3 regions of the Arthrobacter sp. TJ-236 genome follow, and region 2 is predicted to be linked to each of the others. Evidence: riboswitches for the same ligand, from Rfam matches in the RefSeq annotation. Region 2 holds a riboswitch; each other region holds the start of a gene.
The links. Region 2 has a riboswitch for cyclic di-GMP ahead of AC4D16_RS10000 (LamG domain-containing protein). Riboswitches for the same ligand answer to the same signal wherever they lie in the genome.
Positions count from the first base shown of each region.

Region 1: it holds a riboswitch for cyclic di-GMP, as region 2 does, so the genes downstream of both, AC4D16_RS07425 (response regulator transcription factor) here and AC4D16_RS10000 (LamG domain-containing protein) in region 2, are expected to answer to the same signal.
Region 3: it holds a riboswitch for cyclic di-GMP, as region 2 does, so the genes downstream of both, AC4D16_RS08260 (glycoside hydrolase family 26 protein) here and AC4D16_RS10000 (LamG domain-containing protein) in region 2, are expected to answer to the same signal.

Region 1 covers NZ_JBZCNI010000001.1:1,578,053-1,582,886, reverse strand. The annotation lists gene AC4D16_RS07440 (hypothetical protein) at 79-552, shown strand; gene AC4D16_RS07435 (hypothetical protein) at 654-1,172, shown strand; gene AC4D16_RS07430 (hypothetical protein) at 1,301-1,741, shown strand; gene AC4D16_RS07425 (response regulator transcription factor) at 1,752-2,555, opposite strand; cyclic di-GMP riboswitch class I at 2,693-2,767, opposite strand; gene AC4D16_RS07420 (hypothetical protein) at 2,841-3,164, opposite strand; gene AC4D16_RS07415 (ArgP/LysG family DNA-binding transcriptional regulator) at 3,207-3,734, opposite strand; gene AC4D16_RS07410 (LysE/ArgO family amino acid transporter) at 3,804-4,409, shown strand; gene AC4D16_RS07405 (hypothetical protein) at 4,425-4,649, opposite strand; gene AC4D16_RS07400 (DUF2252 domain-containing protein) at 4,708-4,834, shown strand, end outside.
Region 2 covers NZ_JBZCNI010000002.1:271,314-276,147, forward strand. The annotation lists gene AC4D16_RS09995 (glycosyltransferase) at 1-1,709, opposite strand, end outside; cyclic di-GMP riboswitch class I at 2,035-2,109, shown strand; gene AC4D16_RS10000 (LamG domain-containing protein) at 2,126-3,421, shown strand; gene AC4D16_RS10005 (sensor histidine kinase) at 3,543-4,814, shown strand; gene AC4D16_RS10010 (response regulator) at 4,807-4,834, shown strand, end outside.
Region 3 covers NZ_JBZCNI010000001.1:1,737,696-1,742,529, reverse strand. The annotation lists gene AC4D16_RS08265 (hypothetical protein) at 1-269, opposite strand, end outside; gene AC4D16_RS08260 (glycoside hydrolase family 26 protein) at 920-2,173, opposite strand; cyclic di-GMP riboswitch class I at 2,188-2,262, opposite strand; gene AC4D16_RS08255 (peroxiredoxin-like family protein) at 2,564-3,235, shown strand; gene AC4D16_RS08250 (ROK family transcriptional regulator) at 3,280-4,494, opposite strand; gene AC4D16_RS08245 (SGNH/GDSL hydrolase family protein) at 4,572-4,834, opposite strand, start outside.

The DNA of each region.
Region 1 (4,834 bases), on a different contig from region 2:
CATAGCCTGTGGTGAGATCCTCGCCGGTGTCGAGGGCAGGGCAATGAGCCAGGCCACGAGCAGAGGAGTGGGGGACGCATGACCGCCACAGGCATGATCGGCGCGAATCTGGAGCAGCTGGAGCAGCTCGCGGTCTTCATGGGCACCTCCGGCTCGGGCACGGGGGATGTCGTCACGTGGGGGATGACCCTGGTGGGGGAGCCGAGCATTGCCGGTGCCACGAGCTACCCCGAGGTCTATCCGCTGAGCGGCTCCGAGGGGGCACCGGGACCCGAGACGGTCTTCGGCCGGGACAACCCACTGCAGGGCAGCGTGGACTGGACCACAGGACTTCCCGACGGGAACATCGCCAACCAGGAGGACAGGTGGAAGTTGATCGTGGAGGACACGTTGCCGGGCTACCAGGAGCTGCTGCAGAACGACCCGGAGGAGGCGCGGCGCATCATCGCTTCCGACTTCGGCGACCGGCTCGAGGCCAACCGGCCCTCCAACACCATCCCCGACCTCACGCAGAGGATCATCGATGGCTTCGGTGTGGAGGTGAACCAGTGACGCGTGCGACCCTCCGGCGGACCGTCGCTGGCATCGTGATGTGCGCGGCGTTGGCGCTCACCGCGTGTTCGTCATCAGGCAGCAACGAAGGAGCACAGGCCATGGAACTGACAAGGGCGGGATCCTCGCGATTCGACGAGGGAGGTGTCGAGGCGATCAAGGATGCGCGGTCCGCCACGTTGAACCTCGCATCGGGCGCCCTGACGAAGTCCGACATCGGTCTCGCCGATGACGCCTTCATTCCCATGGTGACGGTGGACGAAATCACTCCGCTCGAGGTCACGGTGAGGATGCCGGAGGGCGAGGTGGTGCTCGAGACGCCCACGCTGAAGCTCTTCGACGCCTCGGGTGGTGCGGCCGTGGACACCATCACCCTGTTCCGGGTCTTCGATGAGCCCGACGAGCTGGTCGCCGAGGTGGTGGCCTCCGTGGACACCTACGGGGTGCAGGCGGAGGCGGTGGACCAGTGGGTGTCCGACGTCGAATCCGGCCTGTACGCCTCGCACGACAAGGCTTTGCCGGTCGGGACGAAGCTCGGTTCCGGCGTCCAGATCAGCGTCAACTGGCAGGACGGGGATCCCCGTCAGGTCCTCGAATACACGATCACTCCCGGGGAGTGAGAGCTGGACCTCTTCCGATCCGCAGGAGATGGGGGAGGCGCGGTGAGGTCGAGGGCATCATCCTCAGGCTTTGCGCAAGAACCTGTGGATACCGGTACTGGGCACTCAGCCGTGGCTACCCTGAGGGGGTGTCCACGCATCCCACTCCGCAGCCTCGCGGCTTCCAGCAGGACGACGGCGCGGCCTCCCCCGACGACGCCGTTCCAGGAGCGGACGCGCCCTCGATGGTCCTGGATCCGCGGGTACTGCGGGAGATGCGGCAGGACTTCTCGGACACAGCTGTGGTATCCCGCTTCGCGAGAGATTTCTCCACGAGCCTCGGCGACAAGCTCGACCGCCTGGACCTGCGACTGCGCGATGGTGACACGACCGGCGCGAGGGATGCCGTCATCAGTCTCAGCATCTCGGCCGACATGATCGGGGCGGGCCGGCTGGGTGATGCCGCACGGGCCGCGCGCACCACACTCGCCGCGGACGCGTCTGCCGGCTCCGACGTGATGGAGGTGCTCCGCGCCTGCGCCGCGGACACCCTGCGGCAGCTCGAGCTGACCTATCCCGGATCGGTCTGACGGCTCCGGCTCAGGCCGAGCGACTCGGCATGATCCTGAAGCCGACGCCGCGGACCGTGGTGATCAGGTCCGGGTCACCCTCGCTGCGCGAGAGCTTCTGGCGGAGGTTCGCGATGTGCACCTCGATGGCTCGCTCGTCCGTCCGGCTCACGAAGTTGTAGCCGCGGTACTCCTTGCCGCGGGACACCCGGACCAGATCCTCCTTGGTCCGCACGGCGCCCTTGCTGTTCAGCAGCTCGTGCAGCAGGTTGAACTCGGTCTTCGTGAGGGGCAGTTCCTTGCCTGCGCACTCCACCGTGCGGGTACCGCCGTCCACCACCAGGTTCCCATGGCGCAGGACGTCCGCGGGTGCGCCGCCGCCGGTTCCGGACGGCGGGATGACGACGGCGTCCGGTGAGGGCGGCTCGAGACGAAGTGCCACGTCGCTGACACGAGGCCGGCGCAGCAGGGCGTCGATCCGCGCCCGCAATTCGCGGGGTCGGAAGGGCTTGAGCACGTAGTCGTCGGCCCCGGCCTGCAGGGCAGTGAGGATGTCCGTCTCCTCGTCGCGCGCCGTCAGCACCACCACGTAGCAGTCGGTCGTCGCGCGGATGCGGCGCAGCACCTCGTAGCCGTCGATGTCCGGGAGGCCTATGTCCAGCGTCACGACCGTGGGTTGTTCGGCGCGGACGGCGTCCACGCCCTCACGCCCGGTGGTGGCCCCGGACACCTGGAAGCCGCCCTGCTCGAGGATGGCGCACACAAGATTGCGGATATCGAGATCGTCCTCGATCACCACGGCCGCGCGGCGGTCGCTGACCGGGGCGCTATTCATACTGGGCCGATGTTCGTGGAGTGCGCGGTGAGGCCTTCGCGGTCACCACGTGTGCCGGGCAACGGCCGAGGCCATCGGCTACCGGTCGGGATGCATCGGAATGTCGTCTCCGGAACATGCTTCGTGACCCTGTTCTCTTCGGCGGCCCGGCTGACCCCGAGGGTCCCGTGGCTTTGCGTCCCTGCCTCGCACCAGGTTTGCCTTTGTCGACGGGCGTGCGCCCGCTCAACCATGGTAGCAACGCCGACCGACACTTCCGAGAGGTCGCCCGGGTCCGGGGCGAGGTCATGACGGGGTCTCCTGCCGTCGAAGAACACCCGCAGCCCGGCGCACCGCGTCGCTGACCGCGCCGAGCGCCCGGGATCCACGCCTCCACTGCTGCCAGTGGAGCAGGACGTCCACGTGAGCGCCGGGGTCGAAGGTGACGAGACCGGCCGCGCCCTCCCTCAGTTCCAGTTCCGCCATGAGCCCCCAGCCCATGCCGAGCCTGATCGCCTCCGCGAACTCCTGGGCGGCCGGCACGTAGTGACGCGGTGGCGCCAGGACGCCGGGGGAGCGGCTGCGGAGGTAGCGGTCCTGGAGGTCGTCCTTGCGGTCGAACACGATCACCGGCGCGGCGGCGAGCTCGTCCGGCGTGGCGCCGGCGCTGAACTAGATCCGCCGGAACTCGCGCGTGCACACCGGTACGTACCGCATGACACCCAGCGGATGTGCGCTGCACCCCTGGACCGCAGTGGCCACCGAGGTGATCGCGGCCGATGCCGCGCCGCTGCGCAGGAGCTCGAGGGAGTACTCCTGGTCCTCGCGCAGCACCTCGATCTGCAGGTTCCCCGCCACGGGGGCGAGGGCGGGCAGCACCCAGGTGTGGAGGGAGTCGCCGTTCACCACGATGGTGATGTGCTGCCGCTCCTGCTCGCCGGTCGCCGCGAGCTCCAGGGCGAGATCTGCCGCGAGAAGATCCAACTGGCGGGCGAAGCGCACGACGGCGAGCCCGGCCTCCGTGGGCCGGAGAGGTCGTGTGCGCGATACGACCGGGCGCCCGACGGACAGCTCGAGAGCCCGGATGCGCTGGCTCACGGCCGACGGCGTGATGGCGAGCGCCTCGGCCGCGGCCTCGAAGCTGCCGCAGGTCACGATGGCAGCGAGAGCACGCGCCTGAGCGGCGTCGACGTCCTTCATGAGCACTTCTTACCATGCTGAAGAAGGATTAGCTGGTCTACACCGGGCGTCACGCCCTACGTTCGAGGCATGATCACCACCGTCGCCACCGGGCTCGCCGCAGGCCTCACCCTCATCATCGCGATCGGCTCGCAGAATGCCTTCGTGCTGAGGCAGGGCCTACGGCGCTCGCACGTGGCCCTCGTCGTCACCGTCTGCGCCGTCTCGGACCTGCTGCTGATCGGCCTCGGCGTCGGCGGACTCGGGGTGATCATCGAGCGCGCGCCGGTGCTGATCGACGTCGTGCGGTGGGCCGGGGCCCTCTTCCTCACGGGGTACGCGGTCCTCGCGGCACGGCGCGCGGTGCAGGGGGAGGCGCTCGACGCCGAGGGCGGCACGCGGGCCACGTCGTGGCAGGCCGCACTCGGGACGTCCCTGGCCCTGACCTGGCTCAACCCGCACGTGTACCTCGACACCGTGCTGCTGCTCGGCTCCCTCGCGAGCACGCACGGCACCGACGGCAGGTGGTGGTTCGCCGCCGGCGCCGGGCTGGGCTCCGTGCTGTGGTTCACCGGTCTCGGGGTGGGCGCCCGCTACCTCGCCCCGCTCTTCCGGCGACCGTCGGCGTGGCGCGTGCTCGACGCCCTGATCGCCGTCGTCATGCTGGCGCTCGCCGTGATGCTCGTCCTCGGGTGACCGCTCCCTCCCCGTTCACCGCTCGAGGTTGGCGCGTTCCTCGATCCAGTCCGTGGCGGCGTCGGACAGGTGGACGCCGTCCGGTCCACGCTCGCCCATCCACCAGGTCTCGGAGGCGATCAGGCCGCCCGCCCGGCTGATGTCGGCCACCACCTCTGGCGAGAGCGGCTCGCCGTTGTGCGCGATCAGCCAGTCACGCGTCTGCGGCATCACGAGCATCCACCACTGGTCCAGGTCCATCCGGGAAGTATCGCATCACCGCCGCCGGCCGCACAGGTTGCGCGCGTACCGTGGGCGCATGGACGCCAGCACCGTACGTCAGCAGCTCATCGTCAGCACGCTCGTCGAGGCCCACCAGGACCTGATGGTGGCGGATCCACTCGCCTTCCGCGCCCGGTTCCGCAAGATGGCCGCTGATCCGTACG
Region 2 (4,834 bases):
GCCGAGGTGACCGAGCGGATCCACACGGGGAACAGGGCCAGCGAGTACTGCTGGCCACGCCAGGTCTTGGTGCCCTTGCCCACGATCGCGAAGAGCAGCTGGTTCACCACGAGGAAGGGGATGAGCCGCGAGAAGAACTCGATGCTGATGGAGTTGACCGGGAGGATGCCGAAGATCAGGTAGATGATGGGCGCCGCGATGTAGATCAGGGCCGTGAAGCCGGAGAAGTAGCTCCACATGGTGGCCCCGTACATCAGCTTCTGGGCGATCGTCAGGCCCTTCTGGGCGAAGGGGTTCTCGCGGAACATGACCTGGATGGTGCCCTGCGCCCACCGGAGGCGCTGGGTCAGCATGGAGTTGAGGTCCTCGGGCGCGAGGCCGTCGGCGAGCTTCTCGTGGTGGTAGGCGGACTCCCACCCGAGGGAGTGCAACCGCATGCAGGTCGCCATGTCCTCGGTGACGGAGATGGTGGCCATCGGCATCACGGCCTGCGCCTCCCCGCTGCGGTCCGCGTTGACGGAATCGATGAGGACGCGGACGGCGTCGATCGCTGCGAGTGGCGACCAGGCGCGCTGGGCGAGCTGGTCGAGGGCGGCGTCGTCGACCACGGCGAGAGCGGGGGTCGACGCCGAGGCGTCCTGCAGACCGGCGTCGAGCCCGGCGATGTCGAGGTCCTCGAGCGACGCGAGATCCGCGTGGAACGCAGCGATGTCCGCGCTGACGAGCAGGCGCGTGATGGAGACCATCCGCTGCTGGAACTCGTAGGTGACCTCCGAGATGCCGTGCCCCTTCTGCAGGCGGCGGCGCACCCTCCTCAGGTCCTTCGCCACGAGGTCCAGGGCGTCGACCATGCGGTCGTTGCCCGGATCCAGCCCCTTCTTCGCCTTCGCTATGACCTTGTCCGAGGTCTTCAGGGCCTTGTGCAGGGCCAGTTCGATCTCCGTGACGTAGCGCGTGACGCCGAGCTGCATCAGGGCCTCGCGGCGGATGATGGCGTTGGAACCGCAGAAGAAGGCCGCGTTCCAGCCGTCCTTGCCCTGCTGGATGGGACCGTAGAACAGCGGCGCCTGGCTGCCGAGCGGGTCCGAGTCCGGAACGTTCACGAAGACCTGCGGGGTCTGCACGAGGGCCATCTTGTCGTTCGTGAAGTACCCGAGCGTCCTGTGGAGGATCTCCGGATCGGGAATCTGGTCGGCATCGAGGATCACGAGGAACTCGCCGTCCGTGGACGTCAGGGCGTTGTTCAGGTTGCCCGCCTTCGCGTGCCGCGGCATGTCCTTCCAGTCCGCCGAGCGCGTGATCCAGCCGATCCCCTCGGCGTCCGCCGCCTCTCGGACCTCCGCCCGGTTGCCGTCGTCGAGGATCCATGTGCGGTGCGGGTAGCGGATGGCCTTCGCCGCACGCGCCGTGGTCAGGACGAGATCCAGGGGCTCGTTGTACGTGGTGATGAAAACGTCCACCGTGAGGCCCTCCGGCGCCTCGGGCGGCGTGCGCTTCTTCAGCTTCCAGACCGTGAAGCCGAACAGCAGCGAGTCGATGAGCGAGTAGGTCTCCGCGAGGACCAGGGGTATGGCGATCCACCATGCATCCCAGTTGATCGAGTAGAGCCAGCGCCACACGATGTAGTTCAGCCCGAGGACGGTGGTCACGAGCACCACGGCGCGGATCAGCAGCCGGCGTCCGCCGGAGTCCTCCTGGTGCGGGTTCATCTCTGCGGCCGTGGACCCCGATGGTTCGGTACTCATGATGCGGGACTCCCGTTCCTACCTGTGCGCCTGGCACTGCTTCGGTGCCGGCCGGACGCCGGACCGGTAGCGCTGGGCCGCCCATCCGGTGTCAGGGGCCGCGAATACTGGAACAAAGGTACCTGAGTGTCCGGACGGGTCCCATACGGGATAGGCCGGGTTGACCCACTGCGTCAATCCTGAGGCATTGCTGAGCGAATCCGCCGGGTGGGGGCGGCGGATCGGCGGGAGGATGGAAGGGCCGGAGGCCCTGTGGTCGAGGACCGACGGCGGCGCTCGGGCAACCGCTCAGCGACAAGGGCAAAGCCGGTGCGAACCGGTGACGCAAAGCCACGGAACCCTCGAGGTCCGCCGGGCTACCGAACGAGAAGGTCTCCGCCATGCTTCCTTTTCCCGTACGTCGTCGTGCCCGCCAGGCAGTCACCGTCGAGACCCGCCCACAGCACCGGCGTCGGAACGCGGCGTCCTTCATCGGGGCCGTGACCGCAGCGCTGATGCTGGCGGTCGCCGTCCCGGCACCCGCGACCGCCGCCGACACCACCCCGATGGCGGCCAACCCCGGCCCGGTGGGCGACTTCGCCTGGAAGGGCTTCAACTGGGAGAAGCGGTGGTGGAGTGGCGCACCGAACTACAACAAGCTCTTCGACCCGGCCAACGTCAGCAGCCCCGACGCGAACGGCCATGTGACCATGACCCTCTCCAACCCCACGGGCAAGGCGGCGATCGGGGCGGAGTTCAACACCACGCGGCACGGCTTCGGGTACGGCACCTACAGCACCACCATCGAGAAGGACCTCACCACGCTGCAGAAGGAAGTGGTGTGGGGGTGCCTCTTCACCTACGACCCCGCCGTGGCCCCCGGCTACAACGAGATGGACCTCTGCGAGGCCAGTTCCTGGGGCGGAGGGAGCAACTACAACCAGGTGTGGCCGGTGACGCAGGGCCACGGCTTCTGGTTCGACGCCACCAAGCCCCCCGGAGTGGGCAACAACACCGCGATCTTCGGTGTCACCAACCACCCAATCCTCACCCACCGCCTGGTGTGGGAGCCGAACAAGCTCACCTTCGAGACCTTCGCGGGGGAGGGCTACGCCGGGCCGCTGCTCAAGCGCACGGTGTTGGAGGGCGAGAACGTCCCCGAGCCCGCTCGCGAGACCATCCACTTCAACCTGTGGGTGACCGACGGCGGCGGAGGCACCCCTGCGGCGGTCAAGCCGGAGAAGGTGGTGGTGAGGGACTTCTCCTTCACGCCGGCTCCTGCTCCGGCGCCTGCCCCTGCTCCGGTTCCGGCGGCGCCAGCCCCTGCTCCGATTCCGGCGCCAGCCCCTGCTCCGGCACCTGCCCCTGCTCCGATTCCGGCACCTGCTCCGGCACCTGCCCCGGCTCCGGCACCTGCCCCTGCTCCGGCACCGGCACCGGCACCGGCGCCAGCCCCTGCCCCTGCTCCGGTGCCCTCCATCAAGCTCGCCGTGGCGAGCGCCAAGGTGCGCGGCGGGATCATCACGGCGCTGGCATGGTCGGGGACGAAGGCGACGACGGTGACCCTCGTGACGAACGGCGTCAGGACCACCATCCCCAATACGGGCCGCTACTCGACGACGACGACGAGGGCGTCCGTCAGGTACCAGATCTGCGAGGGGACACGCTGCTCGCCGATCGTCCTCGGCGGGAAGTAGCCCCCGCGGCAGGATGCCCGTCCGACGGGGGACTCAGCCCTGCGGCTACTCCTCGCAGCCGCAGGGCTGAACACATATCCGGTCGCGGTTCGGCGGGTTGTCGCAGGGCTAGCTTGGATCCATGACCCACCTTCTCGCCTTCACCCACCGCTGGGGCGCGCCGACCGCCGCCGTCGTCTTCTTCGTCCTCTGGTGCGTGGCGGAAGCTGGACGGATGGGCGGGAGTTACGTCACATGGGACGGGGCGATCCCGCTCGCCATGATCACCGTGATGATCGGTGTTGCGGCATGGCAGCCAGCGGTGTCCCTCGTCCTCATGGGAGTGCTGCTCGTGGGTCAGCTGGTGACCCTCGTGCCGCCGATGAACGAGAACACGTGGCCCATGAACTTCGGTCTGGCGTTCGCCTTGTTCTTCGTGATCGCCAATTCGACGCGCAAGCTCCGCATGATCGGGTTCGCGGCCATCCCGGTCGTGGCCGCGACGGTGTGTTTCCTCCTTCTCTCGCGCCAGTACAGCGGTCAGCTGACGAACCTGGGCGGTCCCGTCTTCGCGTCGCGGTACGAGATGGTCGTGGCGTGGACGATCCTCAGCTCCTTCGCTGTCCTCGCTCTCGGCGTCGCCTGGCTCGCGGGCTTCCTCCTGCGGAACTCCGAGGAGCGGCGGGCGCTCGACCGCGAGCGCGAAGCCTTCGCCGAGAGCCTCCGCAGCACGGAGGTGGATCTTCTGATCGAGCAGGAACGGACGCGGATAGCCCGGGACCTCCACGATGTCCTGGCTCACTCCCTGGCCGTGATCGTGGCGCAGGCGGACGGCTCGCGCTACCTCAGCAGGGATCAGTCGCCCACGGTGCTGCGGGCACTCGAGAACATCAGCGATTCCGCGCGGAAGGCCCTCACCGATGCGCAGCGGGTGATCGAGGGCGTGCGGGCCGACGGCGTGGACTCGCCGCAGCCGGGCCTCGACGACCTCGACGCGCTGACCGCGACCATGGAGGAGGGCCACCTCCTGATCAGCAGGACGCACTCGGGAGAGCCGGTCGACCTGCCCGCGGGTCAGGAGCTCGCGATCTACCGGATCGTCCAGGAGAGCCTGACGAACGCTCTCAAACACGGCGGTGCCGGGACCGAGGTCAGGGTGCACCTCGACTGGAGCGGTCCGGGCCTCGCCCTGCAGGTGGCCTCCGATCCGAAGGTGCCGCTCGAGGACCGCGTGGTATCGCCGTCGACCGGGCGGGGTATCTCGGGCATGCGTGAACGTGCCCACCTCGCCGGCGGGTGGCTCGCGGCAGGGCCCGACGGCGACCACTTCCGGGTGACGGCGTTCCTTCCCTTCGGTCCGCGGCAGGTCGATGCCTTGGGTATGCCGGACCAGGGAGCGCTCACCCGTGGGTGAGGCCGCTCCTGGCACCGTCA
Region 3 (4,834 bases), on a different contig from region 2:
CCCTGAATCTCCACGTAGTAGTACTCCGAGCTACGCCCGCCGTAATCGATCTTGGTGATCGGTGCACTTCGGCGGGGTCCCGTGGCGACAACTTCTCGGGCGTGCGCGAAGCTGGCGTCGGCGGAGACAACTATAAGTGCGGCGGACATTAGGACAAGAAAAACAGACAAGAACGCGAAAATCCGCCGCCGCGGCAAGGGCAGTGCGTCGAAGCGATCGGCGAGCTGGCCCTCTCTATCACGCAACCGGAGCGCCCAACTCCTACTCATGCCGGAATCGTATCGGTCGTCTCCCCGAACGCTCACGCACCGGTAGGGGATCCTCAAGTGAGATGGAGCGTCTCCTCTTATCAGCCTGCTACACGTCATCACTGGAGTATCGATATTCGTGGCGAAGGGTTCTGATTCGCTTGATCGCCGTGAAGATCAAAAGTGGTCCGAGGATAGCAGCTACAACGGCTGCGATCGTCGCTCCAGTGGAGGGCTTCCAGAAGGCGAGAAACACTAGTGCAACCGTGAGCACACCAAAAGCTATGCTCTGCATCGTCCACCAGATTGTGCCGCGGCGGACTGTCGGATGGGCAGATCCGTTGTTCAAATTGTCTCCCGCTGATATGGAGGTGGGCGCTGTTCAGCCTCTTGTTCTCGAGCAAAGCTACTACGAACAAGTTCCTTCGACTCGTCCCGCAAGCCGGTCCTTCAGTGGGACACAAATGACGGAGCGGCTGCTGACTCGCCTGAGTTACTCACGCCCGATCAATGCGATTCCCATATGCCCCGCCCGAGAAAAAGCCCGGTGATGGTGCCCTAAACGGGACACTTCAAGCATGTTGATTGCTGTCTCAAGGTGACGTGCAAGCACGGCACGAGTGTGACGGACGTGCGGAACGCGCCACCGACGGGGGCAGCTTGCACCGGAGTCACCGACGTGAGGTGAGCCCCGCTCTGAAGGCATCGGACGCCGTCGTGGAGCTGTTGATGCGCCAGTCCGCTTCCTTGTCGATGTGGAACCAGACGAGGGCGGCGACGTCCGGCTGGGCGGACAGGTAGCCGAAGAGGCTGCTGATCCACCCTGCCTTCGAGCCGCCGAGCTCGGACGCGGAGGTTTCCGCGATGACGATCGGCTTACCGGGAGCCAGCTGTCGCAGCTGCGCGAGGCCCTCGCCGAACAGTGCTTCCGGCTCCTGCCATGCGCTCCAGGACTGCGAGGTGCCCCAGTTGTAGCCATCGAGCGCCACGACGTCGACATACCCGGCTCCCGGGTAGAGGCCGCCGAGGGGAGTCGAGCCCCAGTAGGGCACATTCGGATTCCAGACCCAACGCACGTTCGAGGCACCCGTGGAGGCCATGACCTCATGGACGTGGCGGTAGGCCGCGACGTAGTCGCCCGCGCCGTTCCCGTTGACACCCTCGGCCCACGGGTACCAGTCGCCGTTCATCTCGTGCGCGAAGCGCAGGTACACGGGCTGGCCCCAGGCGCCGAGTGCCAGGCCCCACTCGCGGATGTGGGCGTCGTAGTCGCCCGCCGTGATGCGGTCGAGCGAGTAGGCGGGCTGGTCGACGCCGCCACCCCAGGCCCAGGGCTCCCACGTCAGGAGGGTCTCCGCGCCACGCGCGCGGACGGCGTCGAGTTCCGCGATGGGGGCCGGCTGCCGGAAGTCCTTGTAGGAGAGCACGATCGAGGGCGCCTCGCCGGCCAGGCGCGCCACCTCGTCGAGTTCGGCTGCGGCCGCGGGGCCGCCGTTGGTACCGACGCCGAACCGGATGCCCTTCGCCGGGTTCACGGCCGGTGCCGGGGCCGCGGCGACGGGCATGACGGTGTAGGTGGCGCGAGCCGCTACCGTGCCGGCCGTCGCCGTCACCGTGATGGCGCCGGAGCCCGCCGGGACCACCGAGGTGCGGAAGGTGCCGGTGGACGTCGTCGTGACGGTGACCGTCGCTGAACCCGCGGTGAGGGTCGTCGTCGCGCGCTTCGGGAAGCCCGCGCCCGTCACGGTCACGGCGGCTCCGGGCGCGCCCGTCGCGCTGCTGAGGCTGATCGTCGCGGCCGCACCGGCGGACGACGGCGTCAGGCCGACGAGAAGGAGCACGCTCGTCACCGCGATGATCACGAGGCGGAGGACGGCTGGGCTCGGAAGTGATGCCGGGAACGGGGAGCGAAGAGCGGGAGACATGTGACCTCACTGGTTTCGGTGGCCCGGCTGACCGCGTGGGTCCCGTGGCTTTGCGTCCCCGGCTCGCGCCGGGTTTGCCGTTGTCGTCGAGCGCCTGCTCCGGGCTGAAGGATCTGCCGGGGTGTCAGCGGTCTGGTTCTATTCTGCCGCCGGACGAAGCACAGTAGGGCGGACTTCCGCTGAAGTGTGCCGAAGGATCCGCGCAGGTTAAGCGCAGAGGGCTCCTGCTGAGCCGTCGGTTTCCGAACACGTGCCGTGGCGCGGGTGAAGCGGTCCTTTGTTCGCGCATCCCACACCGGGCGCGTGCGAGCCGTTACTGGGAATCGTTGGTGACCTCCACCACAATGGGTGCGGGTGCGGGCATGTCGATGCCTGCCCTAAGGAGAGCGAATGAAGCGAAGGACGGACTTCACGGCAACGATCGCGTCGCAGGTCGAGAACTTCCTACCCACCTTCAACGCGCGCATCGGCCCCGAGCTCGCGAGGGTGTTCGAGCGCGAGCAGCAGGACCTCCGGCGTGCCGGTGTGCCGAGGGACACGGCGGTGGTCGGTGACAAACTGCCGGACGCCGTGCTGTGCGGCGTGGACGGCTCGTCCGAGCGATTGAGCACGCTGCTCGTCGGTGCCGCCGCCGTGATCGTCTTCTACCGCGGCTCGTGGTGCCCGTTCTGCACCATCGCGCTGAGGACCTACCAGCGGGAGCTGCGACCGGTCGTGGACGCCCTCGGGACGAGGCTCCTCGCGGTCAGCCCGCAGGATCCGCACAGGGCGGCCGCTTCCGCCCGGGCGGAGGGAGTGACGCTCGACCTGTACTGCGACGAGGGAAACGCACTCGCCCGCAGTCTGGGGATCGTCATGACTCCGAGCGAGGAGGCGATGAGCGCACGGGCTGCGCTCGGGATGGACGTGGTGGGTGCTGCGATGGACCGCACCACGACCATCCCGTACCCCACGGTGCTCGTCAGCGACGCCACCGGCACCATCCGGCTCATGGACGTGCGTGCGGACTACACCACGCGGACCGAGACGTGCGACATCGTGGATGCCCTCATAGCGCTCTGACCCGCTCCGGAGTCGCCGACCGCGCATCGGGCGTATCAGGTCCCTCAGGCGAAGGAGACCGATCTGAGGCTGCGCGGGGACAGCCTGTCCTGCAGCACCAGGGTCGCGGCGCCGAGCGCCGCGGCGTCGTTCCCGTTGACCGAGAGCCGGACCTCGACCGGATGGATGGCGCGGGCCAGTGCGCGCTCCGCCAGGGCACTGGAGATGATGTCCACATAAAAGCTCCCGGCCGTGGAGAAGGCGCTTCCGGCGAGGACGATGAGTTGGAGATCGAGGAGGTTCACCATGGAGATCACCGCGCTGGCCACGTACTCGGCAGACTCCCGCATGAGGCGGAGCGCCGTCTCGTCGCCGTCGGTCGCTGCCGAACCGATGGCCGCGAAGTCCTCCGAGATCACCCCTGTGAGCGGGAGGTCGAGCGTCCCGGCTACGACGGCAGCGGCTGCCTGCGCCACCACCACTTTCGGGCTCGCGTACAGCTCGAGGCAGCCGATGTTCCCGCACGGGCAGGGCAACCCCCTGGCGTCCACGCTCACATGACCGATCTCCCCGACGTTCGAGCTGACGCCCTGGTAGATGGTGCCGTCCATGACGATCCCGGAGCCGATGCCGGAGCCCATGTACACCGACGCATAGGTGGAGTACCCCTCCGTGGCGCCGAGCCAGTACTCGCCGATCGCCGCGGCGGTCGCGTCGTTGTCGAACTCGCAGTGGAAGCCGGTGGTGGAGGAGAGCGCCCGCCTGATGGGGAAGTCGCTCCAGATCTCCAGGGACGGCGCGTACCGGACCGTGCCGGCCACGCGGTCGAGCGGCCCCGGCGTCGCGATGCCGAGCCCGACGATGCTCGACCGTGCCACGCCGGACTCGAGGATGAGCGCGTCGATGTCACGCGTCATACGGCTCACCACGGTCAGGGGGCTGGTGTCTCCCGGGCCCTCGACGCGTCGCCGCGCCATCACGTGCCCGCGGAGGTCGGCCACGATGTACGTGATGTAGTCCTGCCCGATGTGCACGCCGAGGCCGAGGCGCGATGCAGGATTCAGTTCGAGGAACATCCGGGGTTTTCCGCCGGTCGATTCACCACGGCCGGATTCCACCACGATGTTCTCGGACAGGAGGGTTCTCACGAGCGTGGAGATGGTGGCCTGGGTGAGCCCGGTCTTCTCGGCCAACTCCACCCGGCTGATCGGCCCCCAGGAGCGGATGAGGTCGATGATTTTACCTCGGGAAGACTCGCGGCGGCGGGTCTTTTCGATCACGGTCCATGGTAGCTCAGGGCCTCGGGAAGTTGAAGGCTTAACCTTTTGGGCCGTCGACCTCCGCTCGTCGGCCGCGGTCACCGCTCCACGGCCCTGATCCAGGCGTCGGCGATCTCCTGGTGGCCCAGGGGTGTGGGGTGCACGCCGTCGGCGGCGAGTGCCTCTGCCCCGAGGGTCGCGGCCCTCTCGCGGAGTGTGCGATCCGTCGGCACCACCGTTGCTCCGAACTCGACCGCGAGGCGGTGGACGGCGTCGATCCGGGTCTGCACGTCGGGGCGCCAGGCCTCCTGCCCTGAGTCGATCGGCAGCACGAAGGGCTCCATCAGGACGATGCGCGTGG